4 regions of the Actinoalloteichus sp. AHMU CJ021 genome follow, and region 3 is predicted to be linked to each of the others. Evidence: riboswitches for the same ligand, from Rfam matches in the RefSeq annotation. Region 3 holds a riboswitch; each other region holds the start of a gene.
What was found. Region 3 has a riboswitch for S-adenosylmethionine ahead of C1701_RS04265 (VOC family protein). Riboswitches for the same ligand answer to the same signal wherever they lie in the genome.

Region 1 (4,204 bases), 3.3 Mb from region 3:
CTGGATCAGGCCACCACCGCCCACGATCGCATCCACCGCCCCGGCCGCGAACGCCGCCGCGCAGAGCAGCAGCAGTGCCGCCAGGGACACGTCGGCGAAGCCCGGCCAGTTCAGCGCGCTAGTCACTCGAACGAGCGTACGAGGTGCGTGGCGGTGGTTCCGCGATGCCATCGACCGGCCACCACGACCACGCCGTCGGGTCGCTGGTACCGTTGTCCGCCGTGCCGTGCGGCATTCCGCCAGGGAGGAAACCCGCCACCGCTCGGACGGTCGAGTCACCACTCGACCTCGCGCCAGGTGGCGGCGCCAACACAGCGCGGCACGAACCACGTCGAGATCAAGGGGTGCCCTCGTGGCGAACATCAAGTCCCAGATGAAGCGGATCCGGACCAACGAGAAGGCCCGGCTGCGGAACAAGGCCGTCCGCTCCTCGGTGAAGACCGCCATCCGCAAGTTCCGCGAGGCCGTGGAGGCCGGCGACAAGGACAAGGCCGTGCAGCTCAGCCGCGAGGCCAACCGCAAGCTCGACAAGGCTGTCAGCAAGGGCGTCATCCACGCCAACCAGGCCGCCAACAAGAAGTCGGCCATCGCGCAGCGCGCCAACTCGCTCTGACCCGCGGACCGCGGTCACGTCCGGTGGGGGCCTCCCGTTCGCGGGGCGGCCCCCACCGTCGTTCCCGCCCCGTCGACGCCCCGGACTCCGCCACCGGACCCGGTCCGCGCCCTGGGGATCACCCCGGGTAGCTCCTCAGTCGAAACCAGGGCCCGCACGCCCGGCGTCCGGACCGGCACAGGTGAACGGGACGAGGAGCTGGTCCCCACCGGGCGGCGCGCACGACGGCCCCGACGAGGGCAGCCGCGGAGCGTGTGCGGGACATGCGCGGAGTGTGCGCTGGTCAGCGGGCGCGCTGCCCCGCGCGCTGGGCACGCGCCACCTCGAGCACCGCCCGTTCCAGGGCGTACGACGCGTCGGCCGCCTGCCCCTTCACCTCCCCGTTGAGGGTCGCCACCACCCGCATCGCCCGCACCAGCGAGTCGTCCTCCCAGCCCCGGATCTGGTTGCGCACCTTCTTGACCTTCCACGGCGGCATCCCCAGCTGCCCGGCCAGCCGGAACGGGTCCCCGCCGCCCGCGCCGCGCACCAGCGCGACCGAACGCACCGCGTCCGCCAGGGCGTCGGCGACCAACACGTGGGGAACCCCCAGGCTCAGCGCCCACCGCAACGCCTCCAGCGCCCCGGGGACGTCCCCGACCACCGCGCGCTCCGCCACGGCGAATCCGGTGACCTCGGCCCGGCCGCGGTGGTAGCGCCGCACCGTCGCCTCGTCCAGCGGGCCGTCGTGGTCCGACACCAGCTGCGCGGCCGCCGAGGCGAGCTCCCGCAGGTCCGAACCCACCGCCTCGATGAGCGCGTGCACCCCCGCCGCGTCGATGCGTCCCCCCGCCACCCGCACCTCGTTGCGGACGAAGGCCTCCCGATCGGACGCCTTCGTCACCTTGGGGCACTCGGTCACCTCCGCACCGGCCGAGCGGAGCGTGGCCGGCAACTGCTTCGCCAGCTTCGACCGACCACCACCCGAGTGCACCACGACCAGCACGACGCCCTCGGCTGGCGCACGGCAGTAGGCGGCCACGGCCTCGCAGATCTCCGCCCCCGCCTCCTGCGCGGCCTCGAGCACCACCACCCTCGCCTCGGCGAACAACGACGGGCTGACCAGCTCGGCGAGGTGGGGCGGGGTGAGTTCGGTGGCGCGGAGCCTGGTCAGCTCGGCCATCGGTTCCGCCACGCGCAGCTGGCGCAGGGTCTCCCGGGTGGCCCGTTCCACCAGCAGTTCCTCATCACCGAGGATGAGCTGGAGCGGGGCTGGCGGAGCGGGCTGGGGGGGCACGCCGGGATTCTCCCACGCAGGCCCGGACCGTCGCGCTCCCGCATTCCGGACACCGCTGGCCCCGGCCCACCCCCATGCCCTAGCGTGTGCCGCACAACCGAACAGCGCTCATCCAGAGGGGTAGAGGGATCGGCCCGACGACACCCCGGCAACCAGCGCCAGTTGGACGTGGCCCCACCACGCCGCTGCCGCACTCGGTGCCAAATCCGGCCCGCCCAGCGGGAAAGATGAGGAGAGGCCTCGCCATGACAGTCACTGCTGGCTCGAGCACGACGCCAGGAACCCGCCGCCCGCTCGACCTCGGCCCCGCCGTCGCGTTGGCCTCGAAGGAGAGCGGCCACCAGATCCCCCTCGCCCCCGAGTTCGTCTCCCCGGACGACTTCGCTCCGCTGGAGGTCGTGTACGACTTCGGTCGCGTCCGCCGCGAGGACATCGAGGCCGGGCCCCGCTCGATCTGGCGGTACAAGCGGTTGCTGCCGGTCCCCAGCGACATCGAGACCATCCCCAGCACCGACCCCGGCTGCACCAGGCTGGTGCGTGCCGACAGCCTGGCCAGGGAGCTCGGGGTGCGCCGGTTGTGGGTCAAGGACGACACCGGCAACCCGACGCACTCCTTCAAGGACCGCGTGGTGGCCGTGGCCCTCGCCGCCGCCCGGGAGTTCGGGTTCCGCGTGCTGGCCTGTCCCTCCACCGGCAACCTCGCCAACGCCGTCGCCGCCGCGGCCGCGCGCGCCGGTTGGGACTCGGTCGTGCTGGTCCCCTCCACGCTCGAACGGGCCAAGGTGCTCACCACCGCCGTGTACGACGGCACGCTCATCGCCGTCGACGGCAACTACGACGACGTGAACCGGCTGGCCACCGAACTGGCCGCCGAACACGAGGACTGGGCGTTCGTCAACGTCAACGTGCGCCCCTACTACGGCGAGGGATCCAAGACCCTCGGCTTCGAGGTGGCCGAACAGCTCGGGTGGCGGCTGCCCGAGCAGATCGTCGTCCCGATCGCCTCGGGTTCCCAGCTCACCAAGGTGGACAGGGCCTTCCGGGAGTTCGGTGAACTCGGCCTGGTCGAGCCAACGCCCTACCGGGTCTTCGGCGCCCAGGCCAACGGGTGCTCGCCCGTGGCCTCCGCGTTCAAAGCGGGACTCGACGTCGTCCAACCGGTACGACCGGAGACGATCGCCCGTTCCCTGGCCATCGGCGCACCCGCCGACGGCCCCTACGTCCTCGACACCGTGCGCCGCACCGGCGGGGCGATCGAGGACGTCACCGACCAGGAGATCGTCGAGGGCATCCGACTCCTCGCCCGCACGGAGGGCATCTTCACCGAGACGGCGGGTGGTGTCACCGTCGCCACCGCCAAGAAGCTGATCGAGTCCGGACAACTGGACCCCGACGCCGAAACGGTGCTGCTCATCACCGGCGACGGCCTCAAGACCCTCGACGCGATCAGCGACCACGTCGGGCCGAAGGCCACCGTGCCCCCCACCGCGCAGGCGGTGCACGAGGTGCTGGGACAGCCCGGTTCCTGATCCGGCCAGGTCCCGCCCCACGCGACCGGGGCGGGACCCCCGGCCCCACCCGAGGACCGCGGAGACCCTGGCCCGGGTGGGACGCCGTCCCACCCGGGTCACTCGGCGGTAGCCTCCCGCCACACCCGGACCCGAACCCCCTCCGGCCCCGGCCCGACGGCCAGGTGGCCGTTGAGGTCGGTGCGCACCACCGTCGCGCCCAACGCCCGCAGCTCGGCGATGACCTGGCCGCTCGGATGCCCGTACCGGTTGTCGGCACCCACGCTGATGATCGCGACCCGCGGGGCGACCCTGGTGAGGAACTCCGGGAGCGTGTACCGGGAACCGTGGTGCGGCACCTTCAGCACCGGGGCGGCCAGATCCACCCCCGCGCCCAGCAGGCCCGACTGGGCCGCAAGCTCCGCGTCCCCCGTCAGCAGCACCCGCCCCACCGAGGTGGTGGCCAGCAGGACCAGCGACGCGTTGTTCACCTCCGTTCCCGACGTCTCGTCGGCCACGTACCCGTCCAGCGGGCCCAGCACGTCGATGGCGAGCCCCGACCACCGCAGCCGCTGCCCCAACCGCAGCTCGACCAGGGGAACGCCCCTGCCCGCCGCGACGGCCGCGACCTCCTCGTAGGCCCAGGTCGGGGACCTGGCCGGCCCGAGCGCGACCGCTCCCACCCGCCGACCGGCCAGCACCCCGTCCAGCCCACCCACGTGGTCGGCGTGCAGATGGCTCAGGATGACCAGCGGGACGCGAGTGACCCCCAGACGGCGCAGGCAGTCGCCCACCCCGGTCAGATCC
Region 2 (4,204 bases), 870 kb from region 3:
TGGTGACGGCGGCGGCCGCGATGGCGACGGCGGTCAGGGAACGGTGTCGCACTCCCGGTTTCCTCTCTCCTGGCGCCGGCCCGTGGGCAGGCGCGTCTGCCGCGCCCGGGCATGGTCGTCCCCGGCACGGGTGTACTTGCTGGTGTGCCGCTCCCCGGTGGCGGGGGCGGCGCGGGTGTCACACCCGCAACGCCGACCGTCGACGGTCGATGGTGCGTGCGATGAAGTCCGAGGTCAGCTGGGTGAGCCAGGCGAGCCCGCCGAGCACCAGCACGGACGCCAGCAGGATCCGCTCGTCGTTGCGCTGGTAGCCGTGCCGGATCGCGAGGTCACCGAGCCCGCCACCGCCGATCACCCCGGCCATCGCCGAGTAGCCGATCAGGGTGACCGCCGTGACTCCGATCGCCGCGACCAGGGCGGGCCCCGCCTCGCGGAGCAGCACGCTCCGGACGAGGCGGAGCCTGCTGGCCCCGGTGGTGATGGCCGCCTCCACGACGGCCACGTTGACCTCCCGCAACGCCGACTCCACGAGCCGGGCCACGAAGGGCACCGCCCCCACCGTGAGCGGCACGATGACCGCGGTGGGGCCGATGGTCGTCTGCACGAGCGCCCTGGTGAACGCGCTGAGCACCACCAGGAGCACCACGAACGGGAGCGAGCGGCCGACGTCGACCACCACTCCCAGCACGCGGTGCGTGATCCGCCGAGGGGACAGCCCTGTCGGCGAGGTCATGTGCAGCACGATGCCGAGGGGGATCCCGCCGAGGGCGGCGAGCAGGGTGGCGATGCCGACCATGTAGACGGTGTCCCCGGTGGCACTGATCACCAGGTCGAAGACCCGGTCCCACGGGGTGGGTTCCCTCACGCGGCAAGTCCTCCGATATCGCGTGGCGCGCGGCGGATGACGGCGTCCCGTTCCGCGAGCCAGCTCAGCGCCCGTTCCGAGCGCTCGCCGTTGATTCCGATCTTGAAGCGGGCGACGGGTGTCTCACCGAGCCTGGTGAGCCCACCGCCCAGGATGGCCAGCTCCACGTCGTGGCGGTGCGCCGCCTCGGGGAGCAGGGCTCCCACGGCGGCGAACCCGACGAGGACCACCTCGGCGACCACGTCGTACTGGCCGATCTCGCGAGGCGTGGTGCCGGCCTGGTCGACCTCGGGGAGCAGGGAGGCCGTGATCCGGCTGCCTGGCTGGGTGAGCAGGTCCAGCACCTTGCCGTGCTCGACGACCCGCCCTCCCTCCAGGACCGCGACATCGTCGCAGATGCGGCGGACGACGGCCATGTCGTGGGTCACCACGAGCACCGTCACCCCGAGCTCGGAGCGCACCCGGTCGAGCACCGCGAGCACCGAGCCGGTCGTCTCCGGGTCGAGGGCCGAGGTGGGTTCGTCGGCGAGCAGCACCGAGGGGCTGGCCGCCAGCGCCCTGGCGACCGCGACGCGCTGCCGCTGGCCACCGGAGAGCTGGTCGGGGTAGCTGCCGGCCTTGTTGGTGAGGCCGACCAGGTCGAGCAGTTCGGCGACCCTGGCGCGCCGGGCCGGCGCGGCCACCCCGGCGCTCTCCAGGGGGAGGGCGACGTTGCCGGCGGCGGTGCGCTGCCGCAGCAGGGAGTCGCCCTGGGGGACGACGCCGATCCGGCGACGCGCGTCCCGCAGCTCACGGCCGCGCAGGGCCACCAGGTCGACGCCCTCGACGCGGATCGATCCCCGGTCGGGGCGTTCCAGCAGGGCGACGCAACGGGCGAGGGTGGACTTGCCGGCGCCGCTCGGGCCGACGACGCCGCAGACCGTTCCGGCCGGGACGCTGAGGGAGACACCGTCCAGGGCGAGCACGTGCTCGCCCTTACCGGGGAAGCTCTTGGTGAGGTTCTCGACAGTGATCATTGTTCGCTCCACACGACGGCAGCCAGCCACACGCGACCGCGCGCGAGGGCGCGGCGGTACGGGTGGGATGGTCAGGAAGAAGACGAGGACCAGGGGTGTTCCGCGGGACCGGTGACGTCCTTCAGCTGCCCATGAGTGGACAGCCGGACGTGGTCCGGCGGCCGTGGTCGACCACGCGTCGTCGGGTCAGGGCGGTGGCGATCAACATGCTCGCTCCATCGATCCTGGCGTTAGCACCTGCCCGCGAACGGGTGGTTGCTGCGGCGTCAACGAGCCAGGTCTCTCGGCCGCTCCGGATGGGCTGTCGCGATGAGTAAACCGAACGGAAACGTCCGCCCGCAAGTAGTTGGGGGTAGATCTGTGCCACACTGCCCGACCGGCCTAACGAGCACCGAGGGTGATCACCGCCCTCCGGCGGGGTGCCCCCACCCGCGAAGGGGGACGGACGGGGCGGTGGGCCTCCTGGTCGGCCGGTGCTCCGCCGGCCGGAGTCGTCCCGCCCCGCCGGGACCGGGCGACCGCCCCCACCCGCCGAGGCCGGTCGGTTCGGGGGTTCGGCGGAAGGCGGCCGGTGGTCGGAGCCGGGCGCCGGGCGGCCGGTCCTCGCGGACCGACCGCGCGCCGGTCACCCGGGTCGCGACCGGCTGGGGTCAGCCCCGACCGCTGAGAACCGCGGCCACCACGTCGGGGAGGGTGTCGGCGGGGTCCCGGGGTGCCGTCGGGCAGCGCCAGGCGATCACGTGGTCGGGGCGCACCAGCAGCGCTCCGGTGCCGGTGATGCCCACGCTCGCGGCCCAGGCCGGGTCGTCCACCCGGCGGTGCTCGACCCCGGGCGTGGCGGACGCGGCCCGCTCCCACGTGTCGCTGGCGCCGAGCAGGGTCAGTCCCCTGCCGACGAGGTCCAGGGCCGACCGGTCCGGGCCGAGCCTGTGGTGCGGGAGTCGCGATCCCGGCTGCCCGGTGAGCCCCAACCGGTCGAGCGGCGCGAGGGAGCCGTCGGGGACGAAGGCGCCGGCCGGGTACTGGTAGCCCATGAGGAGGGCCACGGGGTCGTGCGACGGGGTGCCGTCCCCTGACTCCACGCCCAGTTGGCGCAGGTTCGCCGTCTGCGCGCTGGCCTGGTCGGCGGTGAGCCACCCCAACCAGTGGCGCTCGACCTGGTAGCTGTCCAACAGGGATCGGGGAGCCGTACCGGAGACCACCCGGGCGAGCTTCCAGGCGAGGTTGTGGACGTCCTGGATGCCGGTGTTGGCACCGGCGGCGAGGTAGGGGGGCATGACGTGGGCGGCGTCGCCGGCGAGGAAGATCCGCCCGGCCGAGAAGCGGTCCGCGACGAACATCCCGGGTTCCCAGTCGAGGGCGCTGAGGATGCGCACGTCCAGGTCGGGCACTCCGGTCGCGGTGCGCACCGCCCGCGCCCAACCCGCGTGGTCCCGGCCGGGGGCCGGGTCGGCCATGAGCAGCCAGCGCCGGACCCCGTCGACGGTGAGCAGCATGCTCGGCACCTCGGGGTGCTCGATCTGGCACAGGTTGAACTCCCGGCCGCGCACCTGCGCGGAGAGGTCGGCCTCGAAGTAGACGTTGGTGGACCTCCCCAGGGTCCCTCGCCCGCTCCTGGCGATGCCCAACCGTTCCCTGATCGGGCTGTGCGCGCCGTCCGCCGCGATGAGGTACCGCGCCCGGATGGCACCGACGCGGCCGTCGGGGTCGCGGACGGTGGAGGTGACGGAGGTGCCGTCGTCCACCACCTCCAGCACGCGGTGTCCGAACCGCAGGTCGGCCCCGCGTTCGGTCGCCAGGGCGCGCAGCACGGGTTCCAGGGTGTCCTGGGCGCAGAGGCAGGAGTCGGACGGTGAGATCTCCGGTGCCGGGTCGTCCTCGCCGTGCCCCCAGGAGAGCGGTTCCGCCTCCACGAGCGTCCGGCCGGCCGCCATCCCCTCGAAGTCCGCGAGTGCCGCCGCGGCGGCCATCACGTCGGCCTCGGCGTTGACCTGGCGGAACAGTTCCATCGTCCGGAGGTTGATCCGGCGGGCCTTGGGTTGCGGCGACGTGGTGTCCCGCTTCTCCACCAGCACGGCGGGGACACCGTGCCACTCGAGGAAGAGGGCGGCGGACAGCCCGACCAGACCGCCGCCCACGATCAGGACCTCAGTTTCGTGTACGTCGTACATCACATGTACTTAGTACACCAATGGTTAGATGCGCGCGAAGGAGGTGTCCCTTGAGCAACGCGGTACCCGGACAGCCCGGAGCGCTCGTATGGACCCTGCCGGAGCCGCCGGGCCGGACGACGACCACGCTGAGCAGGGCCGCGATCGTGCGG
Region 3 (4,204 bases):
CGCCGTCCTCCTCTGCCAGGCTCAGGTGCGGTTCCAGCTGCCAGATGGCGTCGACCTCGCCGGCGAACAGGGCCGCGTTCATGTCCGGGTAGGGCATCTCGACGAAGTCGAGGCCGGAGACGTCCACACCCCTGTTCTCCAACGCGGCCTTGATCGTCACCTCGCCGATGTTGTTCAGCCCGTTGACCGCGATCGTCGTGCCCGCCAGGTCCGCCGCGTCCTGGATGGGGCTGTCACCGGCCACCAGGATCCGGGAGATGTCCTGGTCCGGGTCGCTCCCCGTCCCGGTGGTGTTGGTGACGGCCTGGAGCGGCAGCCCCTCGCCGGCGGCGACGGCCAGCGACACGGTGTTGGAGTGCCCGAACTGGTAGTCGCCTCGGACGACGCCGGGGATGATCGCCCCGCCGCTGTCCGCCAACGTGATGTCGACGTCCAGGTCCTCCTCCTCGAAGAAGCCCTGTTCCTCGGCGAGGTAGATGGAGGCGGCGTCCGGGGTGGGGATGGTGGCCACCGACAGGGAGGTCGGGCCGTCGCCGTCCCCGGCCGTGTCCCCGCCGCCGCAGGCCGCCGCGAGCAGGGCCGTCGCGAGAACGCCGGCGATACCCAGCCGGGCACGGCCCGAACGGGGGTGGCGCTGTGGTCGCATCGTCATCTGGAACCTCTCGAAGGGCGTCACGCCGGAGGGGCGTGGTGGGTGGTCGGGTGCCCGGGCCGGGGTCAGCGGTCCCGGGACGGCGCCGGCTGGCGGATCGTCAACCGGGTGTGCTCGCCGAAGAGGGCCGGTGGGAGGGTGAGCAGGACGGCGGGGGAGGCCGGGTCGGCCTCGACGGCCCGCCACGCCGCACCGGCCGAGGCCAGCGCCCGCCGAGTCCTGCCGAGGTCGGTGCTGGTCAGCTCGACCGAGGCGAGTCCAACGCTCCGGTGCGCCGAGGCGTCCTCGACGGTGTGGGCCGGTGCCCCCGTCAACCGGGGCAGCGAGTCGGCGTACCAGCGGGCCGGGGCCGAGCCCGGTCCCGGCATGCCGATGGTCAGCTCGCCGACGCCGTGCACCGCGTTGGGGTGCTCGGGTGGTTCGCCGCTGGTGGGTGAGGCTCCGTCCCACCGGATGAGGAACGGGTAGGGGCCGTCCATCCCGACACGCTCGGGGAAGAACAGCTCCCAGGACACCCGCTCACCGCCCGGGGTGGTGCGGCTCATCGACAGCCGGTGCGGCTCCGCGCGCTCCGGGGCGGCCAGCGACCCACCGTCCACGGGGGTGTTGGGGGGCAGCCGCAGCGCGTACCCGACCCAGCCGCCGCCGTCGCGGGACAACGCGCGGACCGTGCTCCGACCCAGGTCGCTCGCGGAGGCCTCCTCCGGATCGGTGACGGAGATCAGCTCCAGGTACTGCCCGTCGAGCACGACCAGGGCGTTCTCGGTGCCGTGCCCCGGGTGCCGGCCGCCGGGCCGGGCGTCGAAGCCCAGCGACCGGAGGTACTCGGTGGCGGAGGGCAGGTCGGCGACCGCGAGCACGAGGTGGTCGAGCACCACGGGCCCGGGCAGCGGGGAGGGCAGTCGAAGAGCGAACGGGGTGGCGTTGTCACCGGACATGGTGGGGCTCCAGGGCGGCCGTCGGGGTCAGCTGGGTGCACCATCGCCTCCCGGCGCCGTGACGGCCCGGGAGACGCCACCGACGGGGTCCGTCGGTGGCGGCTCTACCTCAGGGAGCTGCAGACGAGACCGAAGTCCACGTAGATGCGGCCGTAGAGGAGGTCCCCGACCGTCGCGGCGGCGATCGCCCGCGGGTCCGAGTGCTTCATCCGTTCCTCCACTGGCCGGGCGCTTCCGCCCTGGTCCGCACTTGCCACGACTGCTCGGGTGACCTGGTCGCTCACCCGGGGCACCCCACCGCGGCGGAGGGTTGCCAGCCAGCGAGCCGGGGCTTGGCGCTGGCACTCGTGACCACCAACGACACTAGCCACGAGATGCTTGATCCAACAACTTTCTATGACGCCGCTCACGGGTGCCGGCCGCCTTCGGCCGTCCCCTCGAGCGGCGTCGGTCCCGCTCGTCAGGAGCTGGCGCTCGCGGTGTGGTAGAGGCCGCGTCCACTGGCGACAAGCCGCCCTTGGCCGTCGTGCACGCGGGCCTCCGCCACGGCCAAGGTCCTGCCGAAGCGGACCACCTCGCCGACGGCGGTGAGGTCCTCGCCCCGCGACGCCGCCCGGTGGTAGTCCACCCGCATGTCCACGGTCGGGACGCCCCGCCCGAGGCGGGACACCAGCGCCCAGTCGGCCGTGAGGTCGACGATGGTGGCCAGGATGCCGCCGTGCGTGTAGCCGGCGTCCGGGTCGGCGACCCACTCGGGCCGCCAGGCGAAGGCCAACTCGATCCGGTCCTCGCCCACCGACAGCACCCGGAGCCCCAGCCACTCGTGGAACGGGCCCTGCCGGAGCAGGCGTTCCACCTCGGTGGGGTCCGTGGTCGGGCCGGTGCGTCGCGGGTGTTCGGAGGCCGTGTCGGCGCGGTCGGTCATGCGGCTCCTTCCAGGCGGCACGACGGGCGTCCCCGACCTGCGGGGCACCCGAGTTCGGGTCCACCACAGCAGACCGGGCGGGGGGTGGGTGGCGGCTGTGAGCGACGCCTCCCGGCGGCGCCACCCGCCGTGATCGCGGGACGTCGCCGCGTCACCCGGAGGCGGGCGGGACGCCCGGGCCACTCACGGACCCGTCGGGCGGTGCCCCGGGACAACGCCCCGGGGAGCCCACCGCATTCCCGCGCCCGTCCCGGGGGGCGGGAACGGTGCCGGCCGCGCCTACCGCCGCCGTTCCTGGGCCGCGGCCGTGCCGAACACCCGGGTGACCGCGGCCTCGCGCAGCCGCTCCAGCCGCGCCGCCTGGTCCAGCGACCGCCGCAGCAGCGCGTCGAGTCGCTCCGTCCCGGGCCCCGCCCCGGCCGGACCCGCGTCCTCGGCCACCGCGCGCAACGTCCGCCACGCGCTCGCCAGGGACGTCACCACCAGCAGCAGACCTTCCAGTTCCACCACCGTGCTCAACGGCGAGCGCCCGCGCAGCTGCCCGTTGAGCTTCAACCGGCCCGCCTTCTCGGCGGCCCACAGCGCCCAGGTCTTGTAGTGCGCGACCTCCACGTCCAGCAGTCGCATGGCGTCCGCCAACCGAGCGCGGTCCTCCGCCATCTCGTCGGCCAGCCGGTCCAGTTCCGGTCCGTCGGGGGAGGACACCTCGGCCTTCGCCAGCCGCCGGGCCAGCTCCACGGCGGCGGTCGCCCCGGCGAGGTGGTCGTTCAGGTAGATGGCCAGCAGCCTGGACCGCTGGTCCGGCGGTGCCGGCTGATCGCTCCGCTCGGTCATGGTCCCCTCCCGAGGGCCGGTGGCCCTGACGAACACGTGGCACCAGGGGGCTACCCGGTGCCGGTGCGCTCATACCGTCGGTGGCGGGGCAGGGGGTCGCCGAGTCGAGCCCGGGCGGCCGCCGACCACCCTGCGTAGTGAGGTTAGCCTTCCCTCAGCGTTCCCGGTGGATGTTCTCGCGAGCCCCCGGGGCGGACGGGAGGATCGGGTGCGCGGCGCGGAACACCGGCGGACAGGGCCGGGACGGCGGTGACGGTGTCGAGGAACCCGGCGACGCCCCGGAGCCGTGCCCGCCGCTCGTGGTCGCGAGCGGTCGTGATCCCGACCGCCGTGGTGCTCCTCGCCGTGTTGGCCAGCCTCGCCGTCGGGTCGGAGGCGCTCGCCGCCCGCGAGGTGTTCCTGGCGTTGTTCGTCGACGACGGCGGGCGGGCCAGGGTGATCGTCCACGAACTCCGCGTACCCCGGACCCTGCTCGCCGCGTCCGTCGGCGCCGCCCTGGGGATCGCGGGCGCGTTGATGCAGTCGCTCACCCGCAACCCGCTGGCCGATCCCGGCATCCTCGGCGTCAACGCTGGCGCGGCCGCGGGGGTCGCCGGCGCCGTCGTGCTGCTCGGGCTGCGCGACTACTCCTCCTACGTGTGGTTCGCCTTCCTGGGGGCGGGGGTGACCGCCGTCCTCGTCTACGCCATCGGCACCGCCGGAGCCAGTCCGGTCCGGCTCGCGCTGGCGGGCACCGCGATCGGCGCCGCCCTCACCGCCGCCACCCAGTCCCTGGTCCTGCTGCGGCCCGACGCCTTCGACGAGTTCCGGTTCTGGGCGGTCGGTGACCTCGCCGGCCGGGACCCGGCGGTCGTC
Region 4 (4,204 bases), 3.2 Mb from region 3:
CTCGGCGGCACCGGACGTCGCGATCCGCAACCCCATCGCCGCCAGCCCCGCCAGGACCGTCGGCCCGGTCCAGCCCGGGCTCGGGTGGACGGCGACCCCGACCGGCTTGTCGACGACAGCCACGTCCTCGTCCTCGTGGAGGATCCGCAAGCCCGGCACCGGCTCGGGTGCGGCCACGACCGGCCGCTCCGGCTGGGGGAGCTGGACCTCCATCCACGAACCGGCCACCAGCCGGTCCGACTTGCCCGCGGGAGCACCGTCGATCACCACGCCACCGGACTCGGCGATCGAGACCACGGCCGTCCGTGACAGACCGAGCAGCTTCGCCAGGCCGGCGTCGACCCGCATCCCGTCGAGTCCGTCGGGCACCGGAAAGGTGCGGGTGTCGCTCATCGCTGGTCGTCTCCCTCGGCGGTGGTCGTCTTCTCCTGGTCGGCGCGCCCCCGGACGGTGCTCCCGTCGTAGTCCCGGCCGAGCACGGCCAGCACCACCAGCAGCGCCACCCCGCCCACCAGCGCGGAGTCGGCGACGTTGAACACCGGCCACACGCTGCCGTCAGGAGCGAACAACGAGACGAAGTCCACGACGTGGCCGTGCAGGGGCGCCGGGGAACGGAAGATCCGGTCCGCGAGGTTGCCCAGCGCACCGCCCAGCATGAGGCCCAACCCCAGGGCCCAACCCACCGAGCGCAACCGGGGCGCGATCCAGATGATACCCACGACCACGCCGACGGCGACCAGGGTCAGCAGCCACGTCATGCCCGTCGCCATCGAGAAGGCGGCGCCGGGGTTGCGCAGCAGCACCAGGTACACACCGCCACCGAGCAGCCGCACCGGCTCCCGCCCCTCCAGCTGGGCGACGGCCACGACCTTGGTGACGAGGTCGAGGGCGAACGCCACCCCGGCCACCACCGCGAGCAGGCCCACCCGTCGTCTCGGCGACCCCCCACCAGGGGGCACGGCGGGCCCGCTGGGTCCGCCGACGGCTCCCGCGTCGGCGTTGGCGGGATCGTCGTCGGCGTTGGACCCCGCAGGGCCGGTCTCGGTCACCCAGTCATTGTGACCTACCGGCATCGACGCTGGTCACAGGCGTCGACACCGGCCAGCGGGCGCTGGTCGGGCAGCCCCGGGCCGCTCGGTGGGGCCACCCGCGCTCAGGCGGGCCCGTCCCCCAGGAGCCCGACCGGCAACCGCCGGGGGTCCGGGACGGGCACCCAGCGCCCGTCCCGCTGGGCATAGGACCAGGCCGGCCCCGAGGCCACCACCGCCCGGAGCGCGGCGAGCAGGCGGTCGACGTGCTCCTCGGTGGCTCCCAGGCCCACGCTGACCCGCACCGCGCGTCCCCCACCGACCCCCGCCCGGGCCAGCAGGCGCTCGGTCGCGACGTGCGCGCAGAACGCCCCGTCCCGCACCCCGATCCCGTACTCCGCCGACAGCGCGGCGGCCAGCAACCCCGGGTCGATCCCGTCGACGCCGAAGCTGACGACGCCCACCGAGGGGGTGGCATCGTCGAACAGCCGCAGCGGACGCACCCCCGGCACGGCCGCGACGCCCTCCCGCAGTGCTCCCGCCAGCCGGTCCTCGTGCTCGGCCACCCCCCGCCAGTGCCCCGACAGCGTCTCGCAGGCCACCGCGAGCGCGTGCGCTCCCACCACGTTCGGCGTCCCGGCCTCCTGGCGCTCCACACCGGCCGCCCAGGTCACCCGCAGATCAGCTCCCACGGACTCCACCAGGGCCGACGCTCCTCCACCCCGCAGGTACGGCGGCGCCGACCGCAGCAGGCGCGCGGGCCCCGTCAGCGCCCCGCAGCCGAAGGGCGCGTAGGCCTTGTGCCCGGAGAAGGCGAGGAAGTCCACCCCGAGCTCGGACACCGACACGGGCCGGTGGGGCGCCCACTGCGCGGCGTCGAGGACGGACAGGGCTCCGTGCCGACGGCTGACCTCGGCCAACTCGGCCACCGGCCACAGTTCACCTGTGACGTTCGACGCGGCGGTGAGCACCACGGCGACCCGGTCACCGTCGGCGACCAGCCCGGACAGCTCCGCCTCCAGCGCCGCCACCGCCTCACCCCGGGTACGCGGCGCGCGGACGCGGCGCACCCGGCGGCCGGCCCAGGGCAGCAGCGCCGCGTGGTGGTCGGTGTCGAAGGTGACCACCACGGTCCCCACCGGCAACACGGCGGCGACCAGGTTCATCGCGTCGGTGGTGTTGCGGGTGAACACCACGTCGTGGTCGGGCGGGGCGTCGACGAACCGGCGCACCGTCGCCCGCGCGTTCTCGTAGATCCTCGTCGACGCCTGCGACAGCAACCCGGCTCCCCGGTGGACGCTCGCGTACCAGGGCAGGACCGCGTCGACGGCGTCCCGCACCGCCTCAAGGCAGGGGGCGCTCGCCGCGTGGTCGAGGTTCGCGTACGGGACATCCCCGCCGGTCACCAGCGGGACCCGCAGGTCCGCACCGACCACCGGCGGCAGGGCCGACGCGGGGGGCGCGAGGCGGGACGGGCGGGCGGTGGTGGGTGCGGACGACATGGCACGACCTCCTCGGATCCAGGGGGGACCCGGTGGTAGGCCCCGCGCTTGCCCGACACCACACGGCTCGGGCCTGGTCCTCACCCGGAGCACCCCACCGCGGAGGAGGGTTGCCGGCCAGCGAGCCGGGGCTTGGCGCTGGCGCTCATGACCTGCGGCAGAACCTAACCGCCGCCGCCCGACCTGTCCAGCGGGCCTCCCAGCCACTGGGAGCCGGCCCGACCGCACCCACCGGAACAGCCACCCCCGCGCTGGACCCGCCCGGGCACCGTCGTCCGCCCCTCCTCGGTCGCCGCCGGCATCAGCCCTCCAGCAGGGTGCGCAGGCGGTCCTCGGCCGCGGTCTCGTCGAGGTCGACGACCAGCCACTTGTCCCGACCGCGTTCCCCGGCGTCCACTCGCACGGCTTGGCGGCGGACACCGAACGCGTCCGCCACCGCGCGGCGGAGCGCCTCATTGGCCTTGCCCTCGACCGCCGGGGCGGCCACCGCCACCACCAACGCCGGCCCCAGGACCCCGTCCCACCTGCCCCCGACGACGTTTCGTCGCGCGCCGGGTTTGACACGCACCGCGAAACGGAACACGACCGTCCACCTCCTCCGCCGGGCGTCCCGACCGGCCGCCCGCACCGACCACCCTGCCCCGACACGCGAGCCGAGCGCGGTCGGGGTGCTGGTGGGCCCGCGGCGGGCGAGCCGCCCAATCAGTGCCGCTGTCTCGTCAGGTCCAGGGACCGGGGCACCAGGAGGCAGGCCACGACTGGCACCGCCAGGAGGGTCACCGTCGCCAGCGACTCGCCGAACGCCGCCCTCGCCAGCCGCACCCACCTCGGGCACCCCGGACTCCGAGGACAGCTCCAGGACCGCGGCGAGGGGCTCCCCGGCCGGACCGGCGTCAACACCCCCGACATCGGCCTCCCCCAGCCCGACTTCCAGTTGGGCGCGGTAGAACACTGAGGCCAGACTGCCGAGCACGGCGACGCCGAGCACGGTGCCGAGGTCGTAGGCGGTCTCCTCGATGGCGGCGGCGTTGCCGGCCTTCTCCGGGGGTGTTCCGGACATGATGATGGCCGAGGCGATGGCCAGTGATCCCGCGCCAGCGCCCAACAGGGCCAGCCCGATCGCCAGGTTCGGGTAGGAGAGGGGATTGGGCGCCACGGGCAGCAGCAGGAACCCGACTCCGGCGACCGCGAGCCCGCCGGCCCTGGCCGAGGGGCGGACCTGACCGGAAGCTGAGGTGATCCGCGCGGACGGCGACACCGACGGCTGGATGGCGTCGGTGGATCACCGGCGCGGTCGCGGTGCGTGCACCTACGGGACGGAGGGCTGGTTTCAACCAGAACTGACCTGATGGATCGCGTCGACCAGTGGGTACGCGACGGCCCGGTGCCACCGAGGTGGCGGTGCGGGAACAGGGGCGGGGACCGCCCCTGGGACAGACGCGTCCCGGCTCACGGGAGCGGCCACCACACCGGGCAGGCGGCCGCCGGGGCCTGCGACCCCTCGTCGACGGGCCTCGGCTGACGGCCCCGCACCGGGGACCGCGCCCCACCGGCTCCCCTTCCCGGCATGGGAGGGCGGGACGGCCCGTCCGTCCCCCCGCACGACCACCACGGCCCACCCGCACCGCTCGCCACGCCCGAGCGGGGGCGCCCATGGCGCGGCGGACGACCGGT

Region 1: another riboswitch for S-adenosylmethionine. It lies ahead of thrC (threonine synthase); the one in region 3 lies ahead of C1701_RS04265 (VOC family protein).
Region 2: another riboswitch for S-adenosylmethionine. It lies ahead of C1701_RS08200 (methionine ABC transporter ATP-binding protein); the one in region 3 lies ahead of C1701_RS04265 (VOC family protein).
Region 4: another riboswitch for S-adenosylmethionine. It lies ahead of C1701_RS20145 (aminotransferase class V-fold PLP-dependent enzyme); the one in region 3 lies ahead of C1701_RS04265 (VOC family protein).

What each region holds. Positions count from the first base shown of each region.
Region 1 covers NZ_CP025990.1:4,423,873-4,428,076, reverse strand. Annotated here, with positions in the region: gene C1701_RS18720 (sulfite exporter TauE/SafE family protein) at 1-126, opposite strand, end outside; gene rpsT (30S ribosomal protein S20) at 353-613, shown strand; gene holA (DNA polymerase III subunit delta) at 897-1,889, opposite strand; SAM riboswitch class I at 1,995-2,123, shown strand; gene thrC (threonine synthase) at 2,135-3,418, shown strand; gene C1701_RS18700 (ComEC/Rec2 family competence protein) at 3,517-4,204, opposite strand, start outside.
Region 2 covers NZ_CP025990.1:1,978,380-1,982,583, forward strand. Annotated here, with positions in the region: gene C1701_RS08190 (MetQ/NlpA family ABC transporter substrate-binding protein) at 1-52, opposite strand, end outside; gene C1701_RS08195 (methionine ABC transporter permease) at 179-865, opposite strand; gene C1701_RS08200 (methionine ABC transporter ATP-binding protein) at 862-1,881, opposite strand; SAM riboswitch class I at 2,094-2,184, opposite strand; gene C1701_RS08205 (FAD-dependent monooxygenase) at 2,532-4,052, opposite strand; gene C1701_RS08210 (TetR/AcrR family transcriptional regulator C-terminal domain-containing protein) at 4,103-4,204, shown strand, end outside.
Region 3 covers NZ_CP025990.1:1,106,484-1,110,687, reverse strand. Annotated here, with positions in the region: gene C1701_RS04270 (ABC transporter substrate-binding protein) at 1-652, opposite strand, end outside; gene C1701_RS04265 (VOC family protein) at 718-1,590, opposite strand; SAM riboswitch class IV at 1,832-1,943, opposite strand; gene C1701_RS04260 (PaaI family thioesterase) at 2,051-2,515, opposite strand; gene C1701_RS04255 (hypothetical protein) at 2,795-3,349, opposite strand; gene C1701_RS04250 (FecCD family ABC transporter permease) at 3,665-4,204, shown strand, end outside.
Region 4 covers NZ_CP025990.1:4,741,005-4,745,208, reverse strand. Annotated here, with positions in the region: gene C1701_RS20155 (RluA family pseudouridine synthase) at 1-393, opposite strand, end outside; gene lspA (signal peptidase II) at 390-926, opposite strand; gene C1701_RS20145 (aminotransferase class V-fold PLP-dependent enzyme) at 1,154-2,530, opposite strand; SAM riboswitch class IV at 2,570-2,683, opposite strand; gene C1701_RS20140 (DUF167 domain-containing protein) at 2,832-3,113, opposite strand; partial or broken gene C1701_RS28200 (MFS transporter) at 3,461-3,677, opposite strand.